DNA from 2 places in the Caballeronia sp. KNU42 genome. Region 2 is predicted to be linked to the other one. Evidence: riboswitches for the same ligand, from Rfam matches in the RefSeq annotation. Region 2 holds a riboswitch; the other holds the start of a gene.
What was found. Region 2 has a riboswitch for cobalamin ahead of ACSOSP_RS39115 (cobalamin biosynthesis protein). Riboswitches for the same ligand answer to the same signal wherever they lie in the genome.

Region 1: it holds a riboswitch for cobalamin, as region 2 does, so the genes downstream of both, ACSOSP_RS04250 (TonB-dependent receptor domain-containing protein) here and ACSOSP_RS39115 (cobalamin biosynthesis protein) in region 2, are expected to answer to the same signal.

What each region holds. Positions count from the first base shown of each region.
Region 1 covers NZ_CM132388.1:957,289-964,638, reverse strand. Annotated here, with positions in the region: gene ACSOSP_RS04270 (MFS transporter) at 1-192, opposite strand, end outside; gene ACSOSP_RS04265 (helix-turn-helix domain-containing protein) at 322-978, shown strand; gene ACSOSP_RS04260 (winged helix-turn-helix domain-containing protein) at 1,020-2,234, opposite strand; gene ACSOSP_RS04255 (porin) at 2,550-3,566, shown strand; adenosylcobalamin (AdoCbl) riboswitch at 3,871-3,961, shown strand; gene ACSOSP_RS04250 (TonB-dependent receptor domain-containing protein) at 4,388-6,319, shown strand; gene cobF (precorrin-6A synthase (deacetylating)) at 6,352-7,125, shown strand.
Region 2 covers NZ_CM132390.1:1,745,559-1,752,908, forward strand. Annotated here, with positions in the region: gene ACSOSP_RS39090 (CbtB domain-containing protein) at 1-114, shown strand, start outside; gene ACSOSP_RS39095 (CbtA family protein) at 123-890, shown strand; gene ACSOSP_RS39100 (DUF1289 domain-containing protein) at 950-1,198, opposite strand; gene ACSOSP_RS39105 (cobyrinate a,c-diamide synthase) at 1,195-2,493, opposite strand; gene cobO (cob(I)yrinic acid a,c-diamide adenosyltransferase) at 2,495-3,097, opposite strand; gene ACSOSP_RS39115 (cobalamin biosynthesis protein) at 3,094-3,618, opposite strand; cobalamin riboswitch at 3,687-3,980, opposite strand; cobalamin riboswitch at 4,141-4,421, shown strand; gene cobW (cobalamin biosynthesis protein CobW) at 4,593-5,681, shown strand; gene cobN (cobaltochelatase subunit CobN) at 5,685-7,350, shown strand, end outside.

The DNA of each region.
Region 1 (7,350 bases), on a different replicon from region 2:
GACGCCGAACACGCCGATCGATAACAGGAACTGGTTGACCGGCGACGCGCCCGGGAAGAAAAGCTGGCCGATCTGGATCGCAAAAAAGCTGTAGATGGTGAAGTCGTAGAACTCGAGCGCCGTGCCGAGCGTCGTCGCGGCAATGACATGCGTCTTCGACAAACCGGCCCTGCTCAGTGCGAGTGTTGACACGATCAGCGTCCTTCAATATTGGCGAAAGCGACGTGAGTTATCATATACGAGAAAAAATAAAATCCTCTGAAATTCTCGTATCCGATAAAAATCGACAAAAATTTCGAGCGCAGCTACAAAGGCAAACCGATGGCGAAAGCGGGTGTTGCAAGGGCAAGAACAGTGAAACGCGATGCGCCGCCGGCCCTGGATCACAAGACGGTCGGAGCGTGCATCCGTGAAGCTCGCAAGGCGAAAGGGTTGACGCTGATGGAGTTATCGCAGCGATCGGGGATCGCCGTGTCGACCATTTCGAAGGCCGAACGCGGGGACATTGCGCTGACCTACGACAAGTTCGCCGCGCTCGCACATTCCCTGCAGCTTGAGTTCGACGCCATTTTCGGGCGCACGCGGCCGTTGCCCAAGGTGACCGTACGACCGATGACACCTTCTTTCACGGCGTCGGGCAAGCAGGTGATCTACGACACGCCGAACTACGAGTACGGCATGCTGGCGAGCGACCTGACCGGCAAGCGCATGGTGCCGATGCGCGCGCATATCCGTGCGAGGGATGTAGCGGATTTTCCGGAATATATCCGCCATGCGGGCGAAGAGTTTGTGTTTGTGCTCGGCGGCTCGGTGGAGTTGCGTTTCGAGGATGGCAAGGCGTTCACGCTTGAACCCGGCGACAGTCTTTACTTCGATAGTGCGGTCGGACACGTGTATGTGACCACCAGCAAGGACGACGCGGAAGTGCTGGTATGTTGCGTCGATGCCGATGCGAATCGCCCGCTGGACGCGATCTAGTCTTCATAGAACGGACGCTTGAAAATACGTTGCCGCGCCGGTCACGACCCGCCGGTCAATGCGGCGGCGAGCGCTGCGGGAACGCCTGCGCCGGCCGCCAGCTGCGGCGTTTTATGCCAGCCCGCACAACGCTGCAAAGCCTTGCGCAGGTCAGCCGTCAAGCCTGTGCCAACCCGTACGCCCGGCTCGATATGCAGCGACTTGAGTTCGAAAATACCTTGCGTACGATGCGCTTTCGCATCGACCCGTCCGATCAGGCGCCCACGATGCAAGATGGGGAGTACGAAGTAACCGTACTTGCGTTTTACGGCGGGCGTATAACACTCGATCACGTAGTCGAAGCCGAACAACGTGCTCGCGCGCTTGCGGTCCCATACAACCGGATCAAACGGCGACAGCACCGTGGTCACCGTGGAAGCAAGGCGGCCGGCGGCTACATCGTCGAGCTTGTCCGCGAGGTCACGGTGCACGAACGCATCTGCCTTCCAGTCATCGACTTGCACGGGTATCAACTCGCCGGCATCGGCCAGTTCATGTAGCGCCGAGGTGTACGGACGGCGCGGCATGCGGTAGTAGTCCGCTACCCAGTCGGCACGGACGATGCCGAGCGCGCGGCAGGCGCGCTTGAGCAGTTCCTGCGGGACCGCTTCGGCGGGTGGCAGGTCACGCGCGTCATTCCAGTGCGGCAGCACGCGCTCGGTCACATCGTAGATCCGATGAAAATTGCGTCGTTCCGCGACCATCAGTTCGCCGGTCGCGAACAGCACTTCCAGGTGACGTTTCTCTGGTTTCCAATCCCACCAGCCGGCGCCATTACCGCCTTCGCGAGCGAAGTCCGCTGAACGAATCGGACCGGTCGCACGAATGCGCTCGAGCAGCTGCTCGATGTCGTCGCGATACTTTGCATGCCAGTCTGCCGCGTATTTCCAGCCCATCCCGACAGGATCAAGCATCCGGTGACGCAACAGTCCGTAGTCTTCTATGGGCACGAGGCAGGCCTCATGCGACCAGTATTCGAACAGGGAGCCCTCGGCCAGATGCTCGTCGAGCCATTGCGGCTGATAGTCGCCAAGGCGGCTGAATAACACAAGATAAGGACTGCGAGCGACCACGTGGATGGTATCGATCTGCAACTGCGCCATGCGGCGAATTGCGCCAAGCACGTCTGCTTTTGTCGCCTTGCGGCGCGGCGGCGCAAGCAAGCCTTGGGCTATCAGATGCAGGGTACGGGCGGCCGACAGGGGAATCGTCTTCATGCGGTGGGCTCATCAGCGGAGGCGCTTCGGCTGGATACGTTACCAGAGGACCGGCTCGGGCGCGTGGCGGCGAATCGCCTTTGCCGGATCTCCAAAGCATGCCGATTGACGGGCTCGGTTTGCAATCCCGAAGGCGCTGCACGCGCTGAGCCTCGCCGTCATCTAAGCATTTTCCCCTAGGTGCAAATTGCTTGACTGCGAAAAAATGGCAATCTACATTTCGAGCCTGTTCATACATGTACTTTTTATAACGGATAGGTAGGGCGGCTTGTTCATTGCCGTAGCACGTCCGTTATTTTTATTACCGGGGGGTCTATGAAGCTGGGTCGATACGCTGCATGTGCGGCGTTGTTGTCGTGTAGTTATGCTCACGCGGATTCTGGTGTGACGCTTTACGGTATCGTGGATGAGTTCTTTCAGTATGTTAATACTGGCAATCACTACACGGCGGCCATCGGATCAAGTTCCGAATGGGCTAGTCGTTTTGGATTAAAAGGCTCCGAGGATATTGGCGATGGCAATAAAGTCAATTTTCAACTCGAGAACGGTTTTAATCCAAACGATGGCACATTCGCTTCCACTGGCCAGATGTTCAACCGGCAAGCGTGGTTGGGTTTATCGGGTAACTGGGGCGAAGTGAGATTGGGCCGCCAGAACTCGCCAGTCTTTTACGACCAGGGTTATCTGGATGCATTCGGAGCCGCGACCCAGGCGTCCGGGTTCAGCAACTTGATGACCTACGTTGTGCGCACGAGCAATACCGTGTCGTACCAGTCGCCGGTCATAGCAGGCTTGCAGGCGGGCGTCTATGCCGGGTTTGGCGATGCCGGCGGATTGCGCTCGGCGGGTTCGAGCTATCAGGCGGATCTCCAATACAACAGCGGGCCGATCGCCGCCACCGTGGCATGGCAGGCCGTGAAGAACGCCACCAATTCTTCAACCGATACCGCCGTTGAGGCCGGCGCCTCCTACACCATCCAGAAGGCCACGATTTATGCCGGCTGGGCCGCCAGCAGATGGCCCGACATTAATTTGAATGTCAACGTTTATGGTATTTCCGGAAAATATCAATTCACGCCTGCCGTGTTTGTCGCGTTAGGCTATACCGCATTGCACGATAAAACCGCCGCTGCCGATAATGCAAATCAGATTGCCGCCATGGCCCAGTATGATCTTTCTAAAAATACCAGCGTGTACGGCACTGTTTCTTATCTGACCAATCATAATCAGGCGTCGTATACGCTGGCGGGTTCCGCGAATTCGGGCTTGCCGCTGGCTTACCCGGGCGCGAATCCGCACGGCGTCTCGATTGGCATGTTCCATAAATTCTAATTTCATTTCGGCTTGACCTGTACGAAACATGTTCAAACATGTTCTTATGAAATTATCTTCTCCCTGCCTGCGCTCAGGACGGTAAGGTCGCTTCGATCGCTCTTCCCCGGATCGTTTCCGGCTGATCTGGGGAAGCCGATACTGCGTTCTCCAATGTCGGGAACGGTAAGCGAAATGAAGGCGGGCGCTGCGCAAGTGCACGCTATGCAACGCACATGCTCTCGCGCTGCCGCAGCGTGCCGGCAGATCATCGGAAGCACTGGCTTGATAGTGTCGGACGGGGATTCGGAAGTAAAATGCGCGCATACGACTCGTGGAAGCTGGTGCAAATCCAGCACGGTCGCGCCACTGTGATCGGTTCAGCACGAACCGGAAGTCAGACCTCGGCGTCGTATATCCCTTTTCTGACTTTGGGGCGCGCACTCCCCGGGAGACATCCACATGACCGATAGCCGATACTGCCCGCCATCCTGGCTCACTGCCGGAGCCGCATCCCCTCGAGTGGACGGCTTGGCCGGCGTCGGTGTACAAGACCCCGCATAAGTGAATTCGGCCGCCCCTTGCGGCGTGATTGATTGCGCAGGGGAGGCGGGACGTCCGCCTTTTGCCTGGACCAGCATCCGCGATGTGGGGTGCATCTGCTTGGCGACAGAACTCATCGTAAGTAAAAAGCGGCTTGGCCGCTGCGTGCGTTCGCGGGTTGATCTTGCCTGTCGGAACGAGCCTCAGGGCGGTGGCGTTTCCACAAAATCCAACATCGACACGCTGCGTTTGCGCTCGCGGCCTGTCATCCAATCTTCCAATAACAAGGCGTTCCCCGTATGAAGTTCCGTCATTTCATCCTCACCTCTGCGTTGACGGTTTCGGCATGGCAGGTTGCACAGGCCGCGGATGACTCATCGTTGCCGCAGCCGGAGCAGCTTCCGTCGGCCGCCACGCTGCCGAATATTCTTGTCACCGGCGATACGCAGCATCTGCCGCAGTCGTTCGATCAACGCTACGCGTCCACACAAGTCCTCACCCGCGCGGATCTCGATCGTCTGTCGCCTATCGACCCGAGCATCACGCAAGCCCTCGCAACGCTGCCGGGCGTCACCATTTCACAAAACGGCGGCCCTGGCTCTTTAGCCTCCGTCAGCATCCGCGGTTCATCGGGCAGTCAGGTCGCGGTGTTCATCGACGGTATCCGCGTGGGTTCTGCGACCACGGGCCAAGCCGCGTGGGCCGATCTGCCGACCTCGGCCTTCGACCGCGTCGAGGTTATCTCAGGACCGGCGGCTGCCTCGTTCGGCGCGGATGCAGTGGGTGGCGTCGTGCAGCTCTTCACGAACCGTGCGGCAAATCAGCCTAACCAAACCACGATCTCAACAGGCGGCGGTTCGAACAAAACCTTCGATACGCAGGTCCGCACGTCAGGCAGCATTTCGTCCACGGGTCCGCTCTCGGCTCTGGCCGGGCTGACCTATTCGCTGGGTCTGCACGACTACAATACCGCGGGAATCGATGCGACCCAGCCCTGGGCTTACGGGCACGAGGATGGCCGCAATCCGTACCATGCTCAGGACGTGGATGCGCGTCTAGGCTATGCGCATGACAACTGGTCGATCTCAACATTCGCTCTATATCACCGGTCCGACCTGTCCTACGATAATGCCGGCGGCGATGACCGGCAGCTCGATCATCAGTTGACGACGGGCGTAGCGTTTCATCTGGACATCACGCCGTTCACGCAGTTTGACCAGTCTGTCGGCTACGCGACGGACCGGCAGTTCCTCTATGCCAACAACCCGGCCATTCCGACCGACGAAATCGACTCCACGCGCTTCAGCACGTCGACCTCGCTGACCCATCAGGAACGCGGACGCTCGCTCTTCAGTCTGCCACTGTCGGGTGAGACCAAGCTTGCTTACGACTTCACCCGCGAGCAAGCCTTCCTGCCGGTCGACATCCCCATGGGCGTGCCGACGCGCAACGATTCAGCCGTATCGCTCCATCAGTCGGTCACGCTGGGCGCGTTGACGGTGTTTCTTGCAGGGCGCCACGAGATCATCCAGGGCCAGTCGGTGAATACGGGTAATGTCGCCGTCGCTTATGCAATTACGCCGGTTTATACGGCGCGAATTTCGTATGGCAACGCCTTCCGCCTGCCGACTTTCAACGACCTGTACTATCCGGGTTACGCGAACCCGAACCTGCAGCCTGAGCGCAGCGATACGGTCGAGGCAGCACTCGATGCCACCACCTCCTTCGGCACCTTTACGGCCGCTGTCTATGACACCCGCGTGCATGACCTCGTCACTTACGACTCGGTGACCTCTCTCCCTGTGAACGTAGGTCACGCGCATATTCAGGGTATCGACCTGTCGTACAAGGGCACGCTTGGCAACTCGACACCGGTCAGTCTCGCGATCGGCATCTTGAACCCGCAGGACGTGACTGATCAGACGTGGCTCAACCGCCGTCCGCGCCAGACCGTCAGCCTGAACATCGATCACACGTGGGACGAGTTCCACCTGCATGCGCTGAGCACGGGTCTCTCGCTGCTTTACGGCGGATCGACCTATGACGACCAGTTCAACGCGACGTACCTGCCGTCGTACACAACCGTTGCGCTGCGCGCCGCGTACAAGGTCAATTCGCATCTCACCGTGTCCGTCAATCTGTCGAACCTCTTTAACCGGCAGTACGTCACCGCATACGGTTACAACACGTTGGGCCGGACGGCATTCGGCAAGGTCGCTTACACTTTCTGATTACGTGTCGCCATGACCCTGCGAGTCCATTTATGAAGCGAATCCTGATCATTGGTATCGGCGCCGGCAACCCCGACTATGTGACGATTCAGGCCGTCAACGCGCTTAACGAAGTCGATGTTTTCTTCGTGATGGACAAGGGCATCGCCAAGGAAAAGCTGATTGCGTTGCGCAAGGAAATTTGCCGCCGCTTCATTAAGGGCAGTGACTATCGCTTCGCCGAAGCAACCAGTCCCGAGCGAGTACGAGACGCCGTGAATTATCGGGCGAGCGTCGAGGATCTCAATGACGACAAGCAGGCCGTCTTCGAACGACTTATCTCCGAAGAGTTGTCCGATGGAGAATGCGGGGCGTTCCTGACATGGGGCGACCCCGCGCTTTACGACAGCACCATCCGGATCGTCGACTCGATCATCAGGGAGGGCGGTCACGATCTCGTGTTTGAAGTGATCCCGGGAATAAGCAGCATCCAGGCTTTGGCCGCACAGCACAAGATACCGTTGAACCGCATTGGAGAGTCGATCGGGATAACAACGGGGAGGCGCATAGCGGAGGGTTTTCCGGACAACGTCGACAGCGTGGTGGTGATGCTGGATGCTGAAGGCGCCTACAAACGTTTCGCCGATCAGGATATCGATATCTACTGGGGTGCTTATATCGGCACGCCGGACGAGATTCTGGTGTCCGGAAAACTCAAGGATGTAGTCGGAGATATCGAACGGATTCGCGCGGAAGCGCGAAAGGCGAACGGCTGGATCATGGATAGCTATCTGATGCGAAGGAACACAACTCGCAAGGATAACTAATGGTAGCTAAACGAGACTCTGCCGATTGAATTGCGCACTGACGAACGGCGCTCTCATAGAACGTTTCGCGCGCGACTCGATTTGCAGTCTGATCCCATCGGTCGAGTCGGCTTTTAATCATTGGCTTGTTAATAAAATCGAACATCGTATGGGTTGCCGTCATGCGGCATCGAGAACCCTCGGTCCGTCGTTGCTTTCGGGGCCTCCATCTCCTAATCTGATCGA
Region 2 (7,350 bases):
CTCGCGATTTATTTTGTCGGCGCCGAACAGGGCGCGACTTCGATTTTCCAGGGCATGTATATCCACGAGTTTGTCCACGACGGTCGCCATCTGCTCGGCTTTCCCTGCCACTGAGACCGACCATGATCCGAAATCTTTTGATACGCGGGATGATCGCGGGACTCGTCGCGGGCCTGCTCGGCTTTTGCGTGGCCAAAACCTTTGGCGAGCCTGCGGTCGATCGCGCGATTGCCTTTGAATCGCAGCAAGAAAAATTGCACGAGGAAGCGGAAGCGGCGGCCGGGCATCAGCACGATCCCGCCGATGACGTCGAGCTTGTCAGTCGCGGCACGCAAGCGGGGCTGGGTTTGCTGACCGGTGTCTGCGTGTTCGGGACAGCGTTGGGCGGCCTCTTCTCGCTCGTGTTCGCTTTTTCGTATGCACGCATTGGCGCTTTGCGGGCACGCGGCACATCGGCGTTGCTTGGCTTGTTCGGTTTCGTGACCGTCGCGATCGTACCGTTCCTTAAATACCCGCCCAATCCGCCTTCCGTGGGAAACCCCGACACGATCGGCGCACGCACCGCGCTGTTTTTCGGCATGGTCGCTATCTCGCTGATCGTGGCGGTGTTTGCTGTGCGGCTGCAGCGTCGTCTGCAAGCGCGCCATGGCAACTGGAACGCGGTGCTGATCTCGGCGGCGGTGTATATCGTGCTGATGGGGCTGGCGTACCTCGCGCTGCCACCGGTCGACGAAGTGCCGAAGCTGTTCTCAGCGGCGCTGCTGTGGAAGTTCCGCGTGGCGGCAATCGGTATTCAGGCTGTGATCTGGACCACGCTCGGTTTGCTGTTCGGCGTGCTCGCGCAACGTGAATTGGAAAAGGCGCCGGCACGGCGGATCGCTTCGGCCTGAGCGCTTCGTCAAGCGTTAGTGTGGATGTGATGAGGGGCGGCTTGCAGGCCGCCCCTTTTTCATAGCGCGGCCTTGCGCGCGAGCAGGGTATCGAACAGCGTGAGCTTGTCGGCGTCGGCCATGGTTTTCCATGCCTTGATTTCTTCGCGGCTCCTGAAGCAGCCTTCGCAATGACCGGTGGTCTTGTCGAGCCGGCATACGTCCGTGCATGGCGAGCCCACGGGTTGAAGCTGTCTGGCGCGCTCGATGGTGAACGTGAGTTCGAGCGGTACGTCGATTTCCATTGGCAGTTCCACAGGCGTTGTCATAGCGTTTCGCCGCGAAAGAGGGCGGCGGTCGCCGCCGGATTTGTCGGCCAGTAAGTGTGCATGTAGGTAGCCGTAATTGAGCCATGACGATAGATCGCTTCACCTTCCACGCCCGTGGTGGCGTGCGTTGCGGTGAGCACCGGCGACATGCTGGTCGTCATGGACGAGTAGTGGAAGGTGTGGCCGGTGTGAGTGCCGTGGCGGCTTTCGACCCGCTGCATGGCGAGTCTGGCCAGGCGTTTCTGCATCTTCGCGTGGCCGGGCAGAAGGGCTAGCATCGCATGCTGCGAACCGTCGATATCCGTCAGCGAATCGAGCAGATACAACATGCCGCCGCATTCCGCGACCACGGCTTTACCTGCTTCGACATGCGCGCGAATCGAGGCCGCACTCACTGCGTTCGCTGCAAGTTTGGCGGCGTGCAATTCCGGATATCCACCCGGCAGATAAAGCGCGTCTGCATGCGCGGGAACGGGTTCATCGGCGAGGGGGGAGAAGAGCGCGAGCGTTGCGCCCATCGCCTTCAGCAGATCGAGATTGGCCGGGTAGATGAACGAAAACGCGGCATCGCGGGCAATGGCGATGTGCAGGCCTTCCATCAAACGCGGCGGCTGCTCGACGGCTTCGTGATCAAATTCGACCGTGGGCGGCAACTCGCGCAAGGTAGTCTCGCCGATGGCGTCTGCTGCGCGATCCAGCCGTGCATCGATGTCCGCCACCTCCGCTGCTTGCGTGAGACCCAGGTGTCGTCCGGGCAGCGTCATGTCGTCGGCGCTCGACAGATGTCCGCAATATCGGATGCCTTCTGGAATGGATTCGCTCAGCATTTGCGCATGCCGTGCCGACGCCACGCGATTGGCGAGCACACCGTGAAAGGGCAGCTCCGCGCGGTAGCGAGCGAGCCCGAACGCCATTGCGCCGAAGGTCTGCGCCATGCCGTGCGCGCCGATCACGGCGAGCACCGGCACGCCGAACGCGGATGCGAGATCGGCGCTGCTGGGTGTGCCGTCGAAGAGGCCCATCACGCCTTCGATCAGGATCAGATCGGCTTCTTGCGCCGCTTGCGCGAGCAGCGCGCGGCAGCCGCTCTCGCCGACCATCCACAAATGCAGCGAATACACCGGCGCGCCGGACGCGCGTTCCAGGATCATTGGATCGAGGAAGTCGGGGCCGGTCTTGAAGACCCGCACGCGCAGGCCAAGGCGTGCGTAATAGCGCGCGAGCCCGGCGGTGACGGTGGTCTTGCCCTGGTTCGACGCAGGCGCGCTGATGAATAGAGCGGGGCACGCGCGCACGTCAGAACTCGACGCCGCGTTGCGCCTTCACCCCTTGCTCGCGATACGGATGCTTGATCGGGCGCATTTCCGTCACGAGATCGGCTGCTTCGATAAGCGCGTCCGGCGCATGGCGCCCCGTCACGACCACATGCAGCATGTCAGGCCGCGCATTGAGCACCGCGAGCACTTCTTCGAGCGGCAGGTACTCGTATTTGAGCACTGTGCAGAGCTCGTCGAGCACGACCATCTGGTACTCGCCGCTTTCAATCATTGTGCGCGCCGCGTCCCAACCCTTGCGAGCCGTCGCGATGTCGGCATCGCGATTCTGCGTGTCCCAGGTGTAGCCGTCGCCCATGGTGATGAAGTCGCAGTTCGCGATTGCGCCGAGGAAATCGCGTTCGGACGTATGCAGCGCGCCTTTGATGAACTGCACCACGCCGAGCCGCATGCCGTGTCCGAGCACGCGAACGGCCATGCCGAACGCTGCCGTGGTCTTACCCTTGCCCGTGCCCGTATTGACGATCAGGAGACCCTTCTCGCGCGCAGCGGCGGCCTGCTTTTTCTCGTGGCCTTCCTTGCGTCGCTGGGTCATGCGCAGATGCGATTCTTCGTCCGTTTTCATGATGGTCTCTCGTTGTCAGTCGGTTGATTCGGATCGTCTTCGGCAGTGTCTTCAGCGATAGCGACGCTCACGCCGCCGGTCACGGTTTTTGGCACGATGATTCGTCCGTTGCGCGATGCCAGCAGCGCGCAGGGTTCGCAGACACCATCGATGCCAAGCAGCGCCCGAACCCGTTCCGACGCGCCAGTCTCGATCTGCGCGATGTGTTGCTTCGAAAAAAGTTGCAAGGGAAAACCGTGGCGATCGGCGAATTCGAGCAGTCCGGTTTCGTCGTTCTTGCTATCGATCGATGCCAGCGCGCGAATGCTCGCCAGCGGCCGCGTCCCGAGCGCCGCGAACACGGCGGCATGAATTTGTTCGACGCTGACACCGCGCCGGCATCCTATACCGATGACCCACGTGCTCACGATTGCGCCCGGCTCGCGCGATCGGGACGAACGCAAGCGAGCCTGCGCAAAGGCAGGCATCGAGGTGAGCGCGGTATCGATATCGAGCGCTGGAAAATTGGATTCATCTGACACGATATAAGCACTACGTCCTTCATCCGTCCCTCGCGGATGTGGCGTCCAGCGCGCTGTCAAAGCTAAAGCGCACCACTTGGCGACTGGCCGGTATCCGGGCTTGGCGACCGCATTCCGCTCGCCTTCCCGCTCGTCGGAGCAGTGGCCGTGGAGGAAATGGGCGCTCGCTTCGAATGAGAATCAGCAATGACAGTCAGTCGAAGCAGGCGCGGGTCGCGTACCGTTGCGGGGACAGCACAGGTTTTTGCCGACACGGTGCGTGGGGCCTGAGGCCTTGAAAATACGCACATGCAGATCCTGTTTCCCGTTTAACTACGCGCGCAGGAAAAGCGCGCGTGAGCACCAGACGCGGGGCAAAGATAGCACATGGGGTGCTGGTTGCGCTGGGCTTTTACCGGTTGGAACCGCCCGGTAAAGCAGGTCCATTGTGCTCGCAACGGCGAAGTATCCCGTCGCGAGGCAGGGGCTGAAGACCTTTGCGCACCCCGGTCAAACCTTGACGCTCATTGCCCATCAGCCTAGACTTCGCGGTAGTTTTCTGGTGCTCGCGCGCGGTTTCTTGCTGCGCGCAGTTAAACGGGAAGCAGGAAGCGTTGCCGGAATCCCGGCCGTGCCAACCTGCGCTGCCCCCGCAACGGTCAAGCGAAAATCCCGCGACGTGGTTTTATCCTGGTTCACGCCGGGTTCACACCACTGCGCACGATAAAGCCGGCTTCGAAAAACCACTGCATGCGTGATGTCATGCGGGAAGGTGAAGCGGCATTTTCGCCAGCCCGGATACCGGCCGGAACGAGTCAACACCTGAAGCGGACGTTTGTCGCGGGGATGCGGCATACGATCGACACTTTTCACCATGCTTTTCCGGATTGCCATCCTGCTTCGCGACATTCGCGAGCGCGTTTTATAGCTCGCCTCGGTCGGCAAAGGGCCATGCATTCCGGCAGCAAGCAGCCAATCGATAAACGGAGCAACGGATGCAAACGCGCAAAATCCCGGTCACGGTCGTCACGGGTTTCCTCGGCAGCGGCAAGACCACATTGATGCGGCACATCCTGCAAAACGCGAAAGGGCTGCGGATCGCGGTGATCGTGAACGAGTTCGGCGAACTGGGCATCGACGGCGAAATCCTGAAGGGCTGCAACATCGGCTGCGAGGACGAAAGCGTCACGGATCAACCGAATCTGTATGAGTTGTCGAACGGTTGTCTCTGCTGCACCGTGCAGGAAGAGTTTTATCCGGTGATGGAGCAACTCGTCGAACGGCGTGATCAGATCGATCACGTGCTGATCGAGACCTCCGGCCTGGCGTTGCCCAAACCGCTCGTTCAGGCTTTCAACTGGCCGTCCATCAAGAATGCATTCACCGTAGATGCTGTCGTGACTGTTGTAGATGGTGCCGCTGCTGCAAGCGGCCAGTTCGCGGCGAACCCGCAGGCTGTCGACGCACAACGACGCGCCGATCCGAACCTCGATCACGAATCGCCGCTGCATGAGTTGTTCGAAGATCAGCTTGCTTCAGCGGACCTGGTGATTCTCAACAAGACCGACCTGATCGACGAAACGCAGCAACGCGCGGTGGAAACGCTGATTCGCGGCGAAATTCCGGCAGGCGTGAAGATCGTGCCGGCGCAGATGGGGCAGCTTGATCTGCATGCGCTGCTCGGGCTTGAGGCGGCGTCGGAAACGACGATTCATCTGCGGGTCGATCATCATGGTTCCGTCGATGACGAAGACCACGCCGATCATCACCACGACGACTTCGATTCAGTCGTGGTGCAAGCGCGGGTCGAGTCGCGCGAGGCTGTGGTCGCTGCGTTGCGTTCGCTGGTCGATGCCAACACGATCTATCGCGTGAAGGGTTTCGCGGCCTTGCCGGGCACGCCCATGCGGCTCGTCGTGCAGGGAGTGGGTCAGCGTTTCGATACCTACTTTGACCGCCGCTGGACAGCAGAAGAAGCCAGCGAAGGAGTCAGCCGGTTCGTGCTGATTGGTGAAGACCTCGATCAACCGCGTCTGCAACAAGCGCTGGTTGCGGCTCTCGCCAACGCACCCGTGCAGGCCTGATCCATGCATCTGCTACGCACGACGCCCGGCGGTTTTGTCGACGACGCAGCCGGCGTCATGCGTATCGATCAGACGCCGGCGCCTATTGTCGTGCTCAGCTCTGCCGACACCACGCTCTCGCTGCTCGCGAGTGTCGTGCCGCATCTGGAAGCGGATTTTCCAGCGGTGCGCCTGGCAAATCAGGCGTTCTTGCGGCAACCGGCCTCGGTGGATTTTTACGTCGATGACGTGCTGAAACATGCGCGCGTGATCGTCATCGATCACCTTGGCGGCGAAGCGTACTGGCCTTACGGAATCGAGAGCATCACCACGCTCGCGCGCCGCAATGGCCAGATGCTCGTGATGTTCTCCGGCGACTTGCAGGAAGATCCGAACCTCGTGGCGAAGAGTACGGCCGAGCCGGCGTTATGCGATCAGCTCTGGCGTTATCTGCGTGAAGGTGGCGCGAAAAATGCCGAAGAGTTTCTTCGTTGCATTGCGTTCCGAGCGTTGGGGTACGGGCGCGAAGCGCGGGCGCCGAGTCCGTTACCGGCCGTGGCAATCTATCATCCGGCGCGGCAGATCGCGACCGCTGACGACTGGAAAGAACGCTGGATTCAAGGTGCGCCCGTTGTCGCCATGCTGTTCTATCGGGCCCATTTGCAGTCCGGCAACACGGACGTATTCGATGCGTTGATCGTTGCCCTGGAAGCGCAGGGCCTCAACCCGCTGCCGATCGCGATGGCGTCGCTCAAGGACCCTTTGAGTCGCGAAGTCGTGCAGCAGCTTTGCGCGGATCATCGCGCGTCGCTGGTGCTTAACACGACGTCGTTTGCGGCTGGTGTCATAGACGACCCCGTGCCTTTCGAACTCGCGGGCGACGCGCCTGTGCTGCAAGTCATCCTCAGCGGTGGAAATCGCGAAGACTGGCTGAAGGACAACCATGGCCTGAACTCGCGCGATGTCGCCATGCACGTGGCCTTGCCGGAAGTCGATGGCCGCATCATTACGCGTGCGATCAGCTTCAAGGGACTTGCGTATCGATGCAAGATCACGCAAGTCGACGTCGTGCGCTATCAGCCGGACTTTGAGCGGGTGCGTTTCGTGGCTGAGTTGAGCCAACGCTGGTGTCGCTTGCGGCAACTTGATAACGCCGACAAACGCATCGCGCTCGTGCTCGCGAATTATCCGTTGAGTGAGGGCCGCATTGGCAACGGCGTGGGTCTGGATACCCCCGCGTCCGTCGTCAATATCCTTTCGATGCTGGAAAAAGAAGGCTATCGGGTGGATGCAATTCCCGCCGATGGCGACGCCCTGATGCAAGCGCTGACCTCGGGCGTGACGAACGATCCCGTGGTTCGAGATCTGCGTCCCGCGTTGCAAAGCCTGGCGCTCGACGACTACCTCGACGCTTTCGCGAAGCTGCCGGACAACGTCCAGCAGGAGTTGAATGCACGCTGGGGTCCGCCCGAAAGCGATCCCACGGTGCGTCGCGGCCGCTTCATGATCGCGGGCTGGCGCTGCGGGCATGTGTTCATCGGCATCCAGCCGGCGCGCTCGCGTGAGCGTGGCGACTACGCCAGTTATCACGACGCGGAACTCGTGCCGCCGCACGCGTATCTCGCGTTCTACTTCTGGCTGCGGCTGCGATTCAACGTGGACGCGATCGTTCACGTGGGCAAGCACGGCA